One region of the Rhodococcus sp. P3_B8 genome, then DNA from elsewhere that is predicted to be linked to it. Evidence: riboswitches for the same ligand, from Rfam matches in the RefSeq annotation. Region 1 holds a riboswitch; the other holds the start of a gene.
What was found. A riboswitch is a leader RNA that binds a small molecule or an ion and turns the genes downstream of it on or off. The one in region 1 is predicted to bind thiamine pyrophosphate.

Region 1 (5,437 bases):
GGCGTCGACCGTCGGCATCGGCGGTGCGGCGTCGGCATCGGGGAACGGGCGCAGGCTCGCGGTGGGATCGCCGCAGTCCTTCTCCGGAGTCGGCGGCGCAGCGCTGGTCTCGGGCGCCGGCGTCGCGGCCGCGGGTAGCGGGGGCTCGGTGTACGACACGCTCGGCGATCCGACGTGCTCCGGACTCGACTCGGCGCACCCGCCGATCAGCAACGTGGCCGCCACCAGCGCCAGCGCGATCCGGCGCCCCCTCACTGGTATTCCCGCAACCGAGGCCACAACCCGATGATAATTCCGCCGAACGCGATGAGCGTCAGGACGAGGGCACCGGAACCGAGCGCGGTCAGCACGCGGGCCGCGGATTCGACATGCGACCGCAGACGGTCGCGGGCGGTGCCGATTCCGTCGGTGAGCGCGTCGTCGACGGCGGTGAACTGCGCCGCGGAATCCGACGGTCCCGGTCCGATGGCGACTGTTGCCGCCGAGGCGAAGTCGCCCTCGGCGAGGATCTCGTTCATGCGGTCGTGCGCCGAGGACCAGAGCGTCCACGCCTCCTGCGCCCGCGCCACCTCGTCGTGGCCGACCGCGCGGTCGCCGTCGTGGGGGTAGCTCGACAGCAGGGTGTCGAGCTGACCGGACTTGTCCTCGAAGACGGCGTCGTAGTCACCGTTCGAGTCGCGGCGGACCAGTTTGAGGGTCTCCTCGGTGCGCGCCTGCTGGGCCAGGATGCGGGCGGCGGTCAACTCGTGCATCGGGCGGGCGCCCTCGGTCAGTGCCCGCTTGGTGTCGACGGAGGAGACCAGACCGGCGACCAGCATCCACACCAGGAGGATCGCGGTGCACGACGACGCCACGATCAGCCCGAGATTGAACGTGCGCCGACTGAGTCTCGCGATGACGATCTGCGCGACGAGCAGCGCGACGAGTGCGACGAGGATCAGGATCAGCGCCAGCCAGGGCGGACGAGAGTAGTCCCGTTGCGTGTCCGCGACGTCAGCCTCCTGCTGGGCGTGCAACTGCTGCGCCATCGGCAGCATGCTCGTCTGCATCAGCGTGGACGCCTCGCTGAGGTAGGCCGCGCCGACGGGATGGCCGGTGCGATTGTTGGCCCGCGCGGTCTCGACGAGACCGGCGTAGACGCTGAGGTCGCTGGAGATGGAGGCGAGCAGTCGGCGGCTGTCCACGTCGCTCGCCGCGAGACCGCCCGACGCGTACACCAGGTCGGCGGAGGCCGTGCCGATCGCCTGCGCGTAGGTGTCGCGGAGTTCGGGAGGTTCGAGACCGCCGGAGATGAACGCCGTCGTGGCCGCGGCATCCGCCACGGACAGGGCGCTGTAGAGGTTCTGCGCCGAGAACGACAGTGGTTCCGTCTCCGCGAGGACGCTGTCGAGAGTGGCTTCCCTGCTGTTCACCGTCGAGGCGGCCACCAACCCGGCCGCGAGTGTGAGCAGGACCAGGAGGGCTCCGAGGGCGGTGAGTTTGGCGGGAGTCGACTCCAGGAACGCGCGCAGTTCCTTGCGGCGTGCCACCGCGGGGTCGACGTCGTCGTCCGCGACGGCAGACAATGCGCGGCTGCCGTGGGGTTCGATCGACGGTGCCTCACGCAGAACCACCTCGCACCCCTCCCGTGTCATGGCCGCACCTTGTGGGGAGCATATAAGCAGCGGTCGGTTCACGACTGCCGACGGGCAGTTCCGGAAGAAACCGTTAGTGTGAGGGAACTGCAGGGAGACCCATCAGGTCGGACAGGGGTAGTCGATGCGTGGTGACGGTGACGGTTGGGCAACCGGGCCGGACGGCAGTCGTCATTGGGGCAAGCACGGTGCGGCCGGGTTGTTGCTGCGTGCGCCGCTCCCCGACGAGACGCCGGCCGTGCTGCTGCAGCACCGTGCGGTCTGGAGTCACCAGGGCGGTACGTGGGCGTTGCCCGGCGGTGCCCGGGACAGCCACGAGACCACCACCCACGCCGCGGTACGCGAGGCCCACGAGGAAGCCGGCATCGAGAGCGCGGCCATCCGCGTCCGCACCGAGGTCGTCACGATGAAGGCCGCGAGCGGCTGGAGTTACACCACGGTGATTGCCGACGCCGAGCGCCCACTGCCCACCGTCGCGAACGGCGAGAGCACCGAACTGCGCTGGGTGCGGGAAACCGACGTCGCCGGGTTGCCGCTGCACCCGGGATTCGAAGCGGGGTGGCCGCAACTGCGCACCACCGAGGTGCGATTGCTGCTCGACCGGCACGACGTGCTGGGCGAACGCGGCGCGCTGGCGCAGTTGTCGAAGGCACTGCCCCGCACGGTGCACCTGCCCGACGGCACCTACGGGTGGTTGCCGCGCGTCGAGGTGCTCGAAGCCCTGGACGCGGTCGGCAGCCTCGCCGAACCGGCCGGCCACGGCACCACACTGGGAACGGTGACGGCATTCGTCACCACCGACCCCGACCTGATCGAACAGTTGCCGGCCACAGTCGTGGTCCTGCCGCCCGCTACGGTGCTGGACTGGCTGGACCAGCCGTAACTACGCGTTCTGCTGCAACAGGGCGGACAGCGAGCGCGCGGCGGCCTGCGGGTCGCGGGCCTCGGTGACGGCCCGCACGACGACGATGCGGGAGGCCCCCGCGGCGAGGATCTCCGGAACGCGGGACTCGTCGATGCCGCCGATCGCGAACCACGGGCGGTTCGGCTCCGAGTCGGCGGTCGATCGCACCAGATCGATGCCCGACGCGGTCCGCCCCGGCTTGGTGGGGGTGGCCCACACCGGACCGGTGCAGAAGTAGTCGACGCCGTCCTCGATCGCCGCGAGACTGGCCTGCGCGCGACTGTGGGTGGAGCGGCCGATCAGGACGTCGGAACCCACCACGGTCCGTGCGTACGGGACGGGCAGGTCGCCCTGGCCGAGGTGCAGCACGTCGGCCCCGGCCGCCAGCGCCATGTCGGCGCGGTCGTTGACCGCGAGCAGCGCTCCGTGCCGCCTGGCCGCGGCCGCGAGCACCGACAGTGCCGCCAGTTCGTCCCGGGCGTCCATCGTGCCGAACTTCTTCTCTCCGGCCGAGCCCTTGTCGCGGAGCTGGATGATGTCGACGCCGCCGGACAGTGCGGCCTCGGCGAACTGCGCCAGGTCGCCCTTCTCGCGCCGAGCATCGGTGCACAGGTACAAACGTGCTGTTCCGAGGCGGCGCCGACGGTCCGTGAGGTTGCTGTGATGCGAGGTGGTCACGGCATGACGGTAGCCTCTACGGTGAAAGTGCAACACGGGAGTCCCGGGGAACGTGGGGCTGAGAGGGGCTCACGCCGAGCCCGACCGTCATACCTGACCCGGATCATGCCGGCGCAGGAAGTGAGGTGGAGTTCAATGGCGAGATCGGTATCCGTCGTCGGAGGCGGAGTGATCGGCCTGTCCATTGCGTGGCGCGCAGCCCGCAACGGGTGGTCGGTACGGCTGTACGACCCGTCGATCGGTTCGGGAGCGTCCTGGGTGGCGGGCGGCATGCTCGCCCCGTTGTCCGAGGGCTGGCCCGGCGAGGAGAGCGTCCTCGAACTGGGGAGCGCGTCGCTCGACCGGTGGCCCGAATTCGGGAAGGAACTCGAGGCCGGGGCCGGCGTCGAGCTGTTCACGTCGGAGAGTTCGCTCACCGTCGCGCTGGACGGCGCCGACGCGGAGGACCTGCGGACCATCGCCGAATGGGTGGGTGCGCAGGGGCGGGAACTGCAGATCCTGGGTCGCGCCGAAGTTCGGGCCCTCGAGCCGATGCTGGGTCGCGGAGTCCGGTTGGGACTTTTGGCCGTCGACGAACTGGCCGTGGACAACAGGCTGCTGTTGCAGGCGTTGCAGCGGTGCGCCGTCGACGCCGGAGTGGAGCTGATCGGGGAGGCCGTGCACAGCCTCGACCGGCTGAGCACGGACCAGATCGTCGTCACCGCGGGCATCGCGTCACCGGCCCTGTGGCCCGGGCTTCCGGTTCGCCCCGTGAAGGGCGAGATCCTGCGGTTGCGCTCGCGTCCCGGGGTGACCCCCGCGCCCGGCCGCACCATCCGCGGCAGCGTGCACGGCAGGCCCGCCTACCTGGTGCCACGGGCCGACGGCATCGTCGTCGGTGCCACCCAGTACGAGTCGGGCAACGACACGCAGGTCACGGTGGCCGGCGTGCGAGACCTGATCGCGGACGCCGAGGCGCTGATGCCCGCCATCGGCGAGTACGAACTGCGCGAGACCTCGGCAGGTCTGCGCCCGATGACCCCGGACAACCTGCCGCTGATCGGCCGGGTGTCCGATCGGGTCGTGGTGGCGACGGGACACGGCCGTAACGGCATCCTGCTCACCCCGGTGACCGCCGACGCGACGGTGGCATTGTTGGAGGGCTCGGCACTGGTCGAGGCGAAAGCCGCCGACCCCGAACGTTTCGAGAAAGTAGCGAGGTAGAGATGAGTGAGCAGCAACTAGTGGTGCCGATCGGCATCAGCGTCAACGGCGAGGACCACGAGTTCACGGAACCGTTGACCGTCACCGGGCTGCTGGAGGTGCTGAACCTGCCCACCAAAGGCATCGCGGTGGCAGTGAACGGCGCCGTGTTCCCGCGCGCCCGGTGGGACGAGCTCGTGGTCCGGGGCTGGGAGATCGAGATCCTCACGGCGGTGCAGGGTGGCTGACGCGACGCCCGGCGTGCAGAAGGGCCTCACGATCGCGGGCCGCACGTTCGGTTCACGGTTGATCATGGGCACCGGCGGCGCCGCCAACCTCACGGTGCTCGAAGAGGCGCTCGTCGCGTCCGGCACCGAGCTGACCACGGTCGCGATGCGCCGCGTCGACGCCGCAGGCGGCACCGGTGTGCTGGACCTGCTGCGCCGGCTCGACATCGCGCCGCTGCCCAACACGGCCGGGTGTCGCGGTGCGGCCGAGGCGGTGCTGACGGCGCAACTCGCCCGTGAGGCGCTCGAGACCGACTGGGTGAAGCTCGAGGTCATCGCCGACGAACGCACCCTGATGCCCGACGCCATCGAGTTGGTCAGCGCTGCAGAGCAACTGGTCGACGACGGTTTCATCGTCCTGCCGTACACCACCGACGACCCGGTGCTGGCCCGCAGGCTCGAGGACGTCGGCTGCGTGGCCGTGATGCCGCTGGGTTCGCCGATCGGCACCGGGCTCGGTATCGCGAACCCGCACAACATCCAGATGATCGTGGAGGGTGCCGGGGTTCCCGTCATCCTCGACGCCGGCATCGGGACCGCCAGCGACGCGACCCTCGCGATGGAACTCGGCTGCGATGCCGTGCTGCTGGCCACGGCTGTGACCAGGGCGAAGGACCCGGCACTCATGGCTTCGGCGATGCGCGGGGCCGTGGTGGCGGGCTACGAGGCACGTCACGCGGGCCGCATTCCCAAGCGGTTCTGGGCGCAGGCGTCGTCGTAGTTCTCGGGGTCGCGTCGGGTCCCGCTCAGGG
Region 2 (5,437 bases), on a different contig from region 1:
TTCGCCGCCGATCGTGACGGTGCCGGAGTCGGGTTGATCGAGACCGGCGAGCATGGAGAACGCGGTGCTCTTCCCACACCCGCTGGGGCCGATCACCGACACGAACTCACCCGGTTCGACGGTGAACGAGACGTCGTCGAGGACGGGCCGGATGCCGCCGCGGACCGGGAATCCCTTGCTCAGACCGGACAGTGCGACGCGCGCGGTGTCACTCATGCCGAGCCCTTTCGTTCTTGATCCACGGGGCGACGACGCGCTCGACCGCGAAGGTGAGCAGGTAGAGGCTGACGCTGATCACGGCGGTCACGAGCACCGCCGCCAGCACGAGGTCGGTGCGGAAGGAGTTCTTCTGCGTCGCCATGTAGATGCCGAGACCGGACGTGGCCCCGACGTATTCGGCGAACACGGCACCCACCACGGCGTACGTGATGCCGATGCGCAGGGCGGTGAAGAACCGGGGGATCGCCGACGGAAGCCGCACGTAGCGGAATTCCTGCCACCGTGAGGCGCCCATGCTGCGCAACAACGCGCCCGCCTCCCGGTCGGCCGCGGCGAAACCCTCGATCAGACCGATCGTCATCGGGAAGAACGTGGCGAGGGCGATCACGAGAATCTTCGGCAGCAGACCGAATCCGAACCAGATGATCATCAGCGGCGCGATCGCGATGATCGGCAGTGTCTGCGACACGACGAACAGCGGAACGAACGCGCGGCGCAGCCACGGCGAGAAGTCCACGAGTACGGCGAGGGCCCACGCGAAGAGCAGGGAGACGGCGAACCCGATCAGTGTCACCTGCAGTGTCGCGGAGGCGTGACCGGAGATGGCGTCCCGCGCCCGCCAGCCCTGCTGGACCACCCGCAGCGGCGACGGCAGCACCTGCGGCCGGATTCCGCTGACCGTCACGTACACCTGCCACGCGACGACCAGCAGTGCCACGACCACGACCGCGGGCAGCACCCGCCGCAGCAGCGGGGACGTGCCCGGGGCCGTGGTGCGCAGACTCGGGTCAGGGCTGAGTGAGGTACTCATTGGTGAAGTACGTCGACCAGTCGGGTTCCGTGGTCAGCGGTGCCCCGTCGGGGCCGGTGAGCAGGCCGTGCTGGAACAGGAAACCGGAGTACCCCGCCCACTGCTCGGCCGTCTGTGTCCCGACCTTGCCGGAACTGTCCTTCATGTACTCGGAGGACAGCATCTGCTGGCTCTCCCGCACGAGGGACTCGTCGGTGAAGGCGCCGGGGTTGGCGTCGATCAGTATCTGCGCGGCCTCGTCCGGCCGGTCGGCGGCGAACTGGTATCCGCGCTGCAGGGCCTGGACGAACTTGCGGGCCTGCTCGGGATGGTCGGCCATCCACTCCTCGTTGCCCTCGATGACGAGAGCGTACGCATCCGGGAAGCCGTAGTCGGTGTAGTGGAAGTAACGCATCGGCGTGCCCTGGTGCTCGGCCTCGATGCCCTCCCAGCCGAAGAACGAGACGGTGAAGTCGGCGGTGCCGGAGTACACGGCCTCGTAGGCCGAGGTGCCGAGCGTGACGGTGGTGAATTCGCCCTTGCCGCCGTCGTTGCGGATGATCTGCTTCAGCGTCTCCTCGCCGTCCGGGTCCGCGAACCCGGCGTAGATCTTGCCGTCCAGATCCCGGGGGCGGGTGATGTCGGCGCGATCCGCCTTCACCGCGATGCCCGTCGCCCAGTGCTGCAGCGGAGCCATCACCGACGTGGTCTGTGCGCCCGCGGCCTTCGAGAACGTCGCCGAACTCTGGAAGCTCACCCCGAACTCCGCGTTGCCGGCGTCGACCAGGGTGTCGGGCGAGGTGTCGTTGTAGGGCAGCACCTGCACGTCGAGGCCGGCGTCCGCGAACCAGCCTTCCTGCTGGGCGACGAACAGGCCGGTGTGGTTGGTGTTCGGTGTCCAGTCGAGTGCGAACCGGATGGTGTCGCCGGACTGGGAGTCACCGGCGCAACCGGTGAGCAGCGACAGGGCGGAGACCAGGACGACGGCTGCGGTGGCGGCGCGCTTGGTACGAGAGAAGAGTGTCACGACGCCGGCCATTCCTGCTTGTTGAGAGCGGTGTCCCAGAACATGAGTTCGTAGCGGCTGGCGATCACGAACGCCTCCGCCATCGCCTCGCGCTGGGCATCGGTCGCGGCCTCGGCCGCCGCGTCCACGAGTTCGCGGGCCCTCGCGACGGCGGCGTGGAACTCCTCCGCGTCGTAGGTGGTCACCCACTGTGCGTACGGGTGCGACGGGTCGGTGGAGAGCACCTCACGGGCGCTCGCCGCGAGCCGGTGCCCGACGTCGGCGTAGATCCAGAAGCAGGGCAGCACTGCCGCGGCGGCCACCGCGTACGGCTCGGTGGCGGCGACGGCCGTCAGGTAGGAGATGTACCCGAGGCAGGCAGGCGAATGCAGCGGCTCCGCGTCCGACTCGGGGAGTCGTCCGCTGGTCAGCAGATTCTGGTGCAACGCGGCCTCGACCGTGGCGGCCTCCGCGGCCGAGCCCGCCCAGAAGCCGGCCTCGACCGGGCCCGGCGCGTGCGCGGCCACCAGTGAAAGGGCTTTCGCGTACCCGGTCAGGTACAGGAAATCCTGCTCGATGTACGTGCGGAACACGTCCAACGGCAGCGTTCCGTCGCCGAGGCGGCGCAGGAACTCGAGTTCGTCGATCGCCTCGCGCAGCACCTTGGTCCGGTCCCACAAGTGGTCCGTGAATCGGGCGTGCTGGCCGGCGCCGGCAGCATCTTGGACAGAGCTATTCACAACGTTGACATCCCTTCGTCAGCATTACCTGAGCAGGTTCCCGGGTGTGTTCTCAGCCCCGCCCGTGCGGAGCACCCCGTGTCAGAACAAGCCGACCCTAGCACCGGCCGTGCCGCGGGCGGAAAGGCCAGGGTCGGTGGAGGGGCTCAGCCGGCGAGGAACGCGGCCGCGCTCGGCGGGAGGGGTGCGGGGCCGCGCCGGTAGATCTCCGCGGGCCGGCCGGTTCCGACGACGGCCATGTCGCCGGTGTTCTCGAGGGCCGGCATCAGGTGCCGCCGGAACGAGTCCTTCGGCAGTGGACGCCCGAACACCACCTCGTACACCCGGCGGAGTTCGAGCACCGTGAACGTGTCGCCGGCCAGGCCGGACGGGTCGACGGCCCGCGCGTACCGCTCTCTCAGGTCGGCGACGGCGAGGGCGACGACGTCCGCGTGGTCGAACGCCAGGTCCTGCGTCACCCGGTCGTCGTCGACGGTGATCAACATCGTGTCGCGGGGGAGCGCCGTGCGGGGCAGCGCGGCGCCGTGCGTCATCGACAGCACCCACCCGCGATCGTCGCGGCCGGGATCGTCCAGCATCGCCAGCTGATGGAATACGGTGCCCGTCAGGCCGGCCTTGATGCGGAGGCACCGCTCGGCGGCGTCCCGCAGTCGTTCACCCTCGTGGAGGAACGTGCCGGGAAGGGCGAGTCGGCCCGAACGGTGCGGAACCACAAGAGCTTTCAGTTCCGGGCCGTCGACGGTGAGGACGGCGACGTCGACGGCTACGGACGGACGCGGGTAGTCGAGGAGGCTCCTGCCCTCGGAATCGGTCCATGCGGCCACGCGGGAATGTTAGCGCACTGTTGATCTATGTCGCGTTCGATCGGTCCTGCCTGCTCATCGTTGGTAGTTTGGCGAGAGATTCCCGGAACGTGATGCGTGAGGAGATTCGTCCGTGGAGGTCGACAAGTCCGGCGACACGCTCGTCGTCCGCGCGCGGGACGGTGAGGTGCGTGGCTACCCCGAGGGCGACGTCTACGCGTGGAAGGGCATTCCGTTCGCCGCGGCCCCCGTCGGCGATCTGCGGTTCCGCGCCCCGGCCCCGCCCGCAACGTGGGAGGGTGTGCGCGACTGCGTCGACTTCGGCCCGATGGCGCCGCAGGGGCACGGCACCGCCGTCCCCATCGACGCGGGACTCGAGATGGACGAGGACTGCCTGTCCGTCAACGTCTGGGCCCCGAGACCCGACGGCACCCCGCGGCCGGTGATGGTGTGGATCCACGGCGGTGCCTACTGCCTGGGAACCGCAGCTCAGGGCATCTACAACGGGCGCATCCTGTCCACAATCGGCGACGTCGTGCTGGTCTCGTTCAACTACCGGGTGGGAGCGCTCGGCTTCCTCGACCTGTCGTCGTTCTCGACGGCCGAGCGGGTGTTCGAGACCAACTGTGGGCTGCGTGACCAGGTCGCAGCCCTCGAATGGGTCCGCGACAACATCGCGTCGTTCGGCGGTGACCCGGACGAGGTGACGGTGTTCGGGGAGTCGTCCGGAGCCGGGTCGATCACCACGCTGATGACGTGTCCGAGCGCGGAGGGGCTGTTCCACCGCGCGATCGCCCAGAGCCCGCCCGCCACGTCGGTCTACGGGAGCGAGCGGGCGGCCACCGTCGCGAAACAGTTCCTCGACATCCTCGACGTGGAACCCGCGCAGATCGACACCCTGCTGCACCTTCCGTACCGCACGGTGATCGAGGCCAGCGACACGCTCGTCAACGAGGTGCCGACGAGGATTCCGGGCACGCTCGCGATGGCGCCCGTGGTGGACCGTGACTTCCTGCCCCGTTACCCGGTGGCCGCGTTCCAGAAGGGGCACTCCCACCGCATCCCTCTCATCATCGGTTCCAACAAGGACGAGTCGTCGATTTTCAAGTTCATGAAATCGCCTCTGCTGCCGGTCACGTCGGATTCGGTGCAGGAGATGCTGAGGGCGATCGCGGCCGATCACCCGGAACTGCCCGCCGCCCGTCTCGCCGACATCCTGTCGGCGTATCCGGACCGCGGAAAGCCGAAGGGCGCGCTCGCGATGTCGAGGGACGCCGCGTTCCGGATGCCCGCCCTGTGGGTGGCCGACGCCCACAGCCGGCACTCGCCGACGTGGATGTACCGGTTCGATCAGGCCACGCCGATGCTCAAGGCCGCACGGATCGGAGCCGGCCACGCCACCGAACTCCCGTACGTCTTCGGCAATTTCGACACCCTCAACATCGACCCGACGTTCTGGCTCGGCGGCCGGAAGACGGCGCTCGAGGTGTCGGGCCGGATCCAGCGCCGGTGGCTCGCGTTCGCGCGGCACGGTGTCCCCGCCGCGCTGGACGGGTCCAAGCACTGGGCGCCCTACGACGAGGAGAACCGCTCGACGTTGCTGATCGACGGGGCGGACACCCTCGTGAAGGACCCGGACCACGAGATGCGGATCGCGTGGGGCAACGACGTCATGGGCTTCAACTGACGGGCACCTTGTCGTCCAGTTCCTTCAGGACGGGCAGCGCGAAGCAGGCCAGCCCGATGATCAGGACCGGGATCGCGAGCACGAAGAACGTCGGCTGAATTCCCCACTTGTCGAGGAGGGGACCGGCCAGCAGGTAACCCAGCGGACCCGCGGCGTACGCGGTGGACGTCATGACCCCGGTGACGCGCCCGC

Region 2: it holds a riboswitch for thiamine pyrophosphate, as region 1 does, so the genes downstream of both, AC1D1G_RS29825 (TenA family protein) here and thiO (glycine oxidase ThiO) in region 1, are expected to answer to the same signal.

The regions. Positions count from the first base shown of each region.
Region 1 covers NZ_JBFUGT010000037.1:28,187-33,623, forward strand. Annotated here, with positions in the region: gene AC1D1G_RS15535 (glutamate ABC transporter substrate-binding protein) at 1-255, opposite strand, end outside; gene AC1D1G_RS15540 (hypothetical protein) at 252-1,634, opposite strand; gene AC1D1G_RS15545 (NUDIX hydrolase) at 1,759-2,517, shown strand; gene thiE (thiamine phosphate synthase) at 2,518-3,216, opposite strand; TPP riboswitch at 3,241-3,353, shown strand; gene thiO (glycine oxidase ThiO) at 3,352-4,419, shown strand; gene thiS (sulfur carrier protein ThiS) at 4,422-4,646, shown strand; gene thiG (thiazole synthase) at 4,639-5,406, shown strand.
Region 2 covers NZ_JBFUGT010000153.1:3,895-9,331, forward strand. Annotated here, with positions in the region: gene AC1D1G_RS29810 (ABC transporter ATP-binding protein) at 1-216, opposite strand, end outside; gene AC1D1G_RS29815 (ABC transporter permease) at 209-1,030, opposite strand; gene AC1D1G_RS29820 (ABC transporter substrate-binding protein) at 1,008-2,048, opposite strand; gene AC1D1G_RS29825 (TenA family protein) at 2,033-2,755, opposite strand; TPP riboswitch at 2,749-2,844, opposite strand; gene AC1D1G_RS29830 (NUDIX hydrolase) at 2,902-3,579, opposite strand; gene AC1D1G_RS29835 (carboxylesterase/lipase family protein) at 3,692-5,245, shown strand; gene AC1D1G_RS29840 (MFS transporter) at 5,238-5,437, opposite strand, start outside.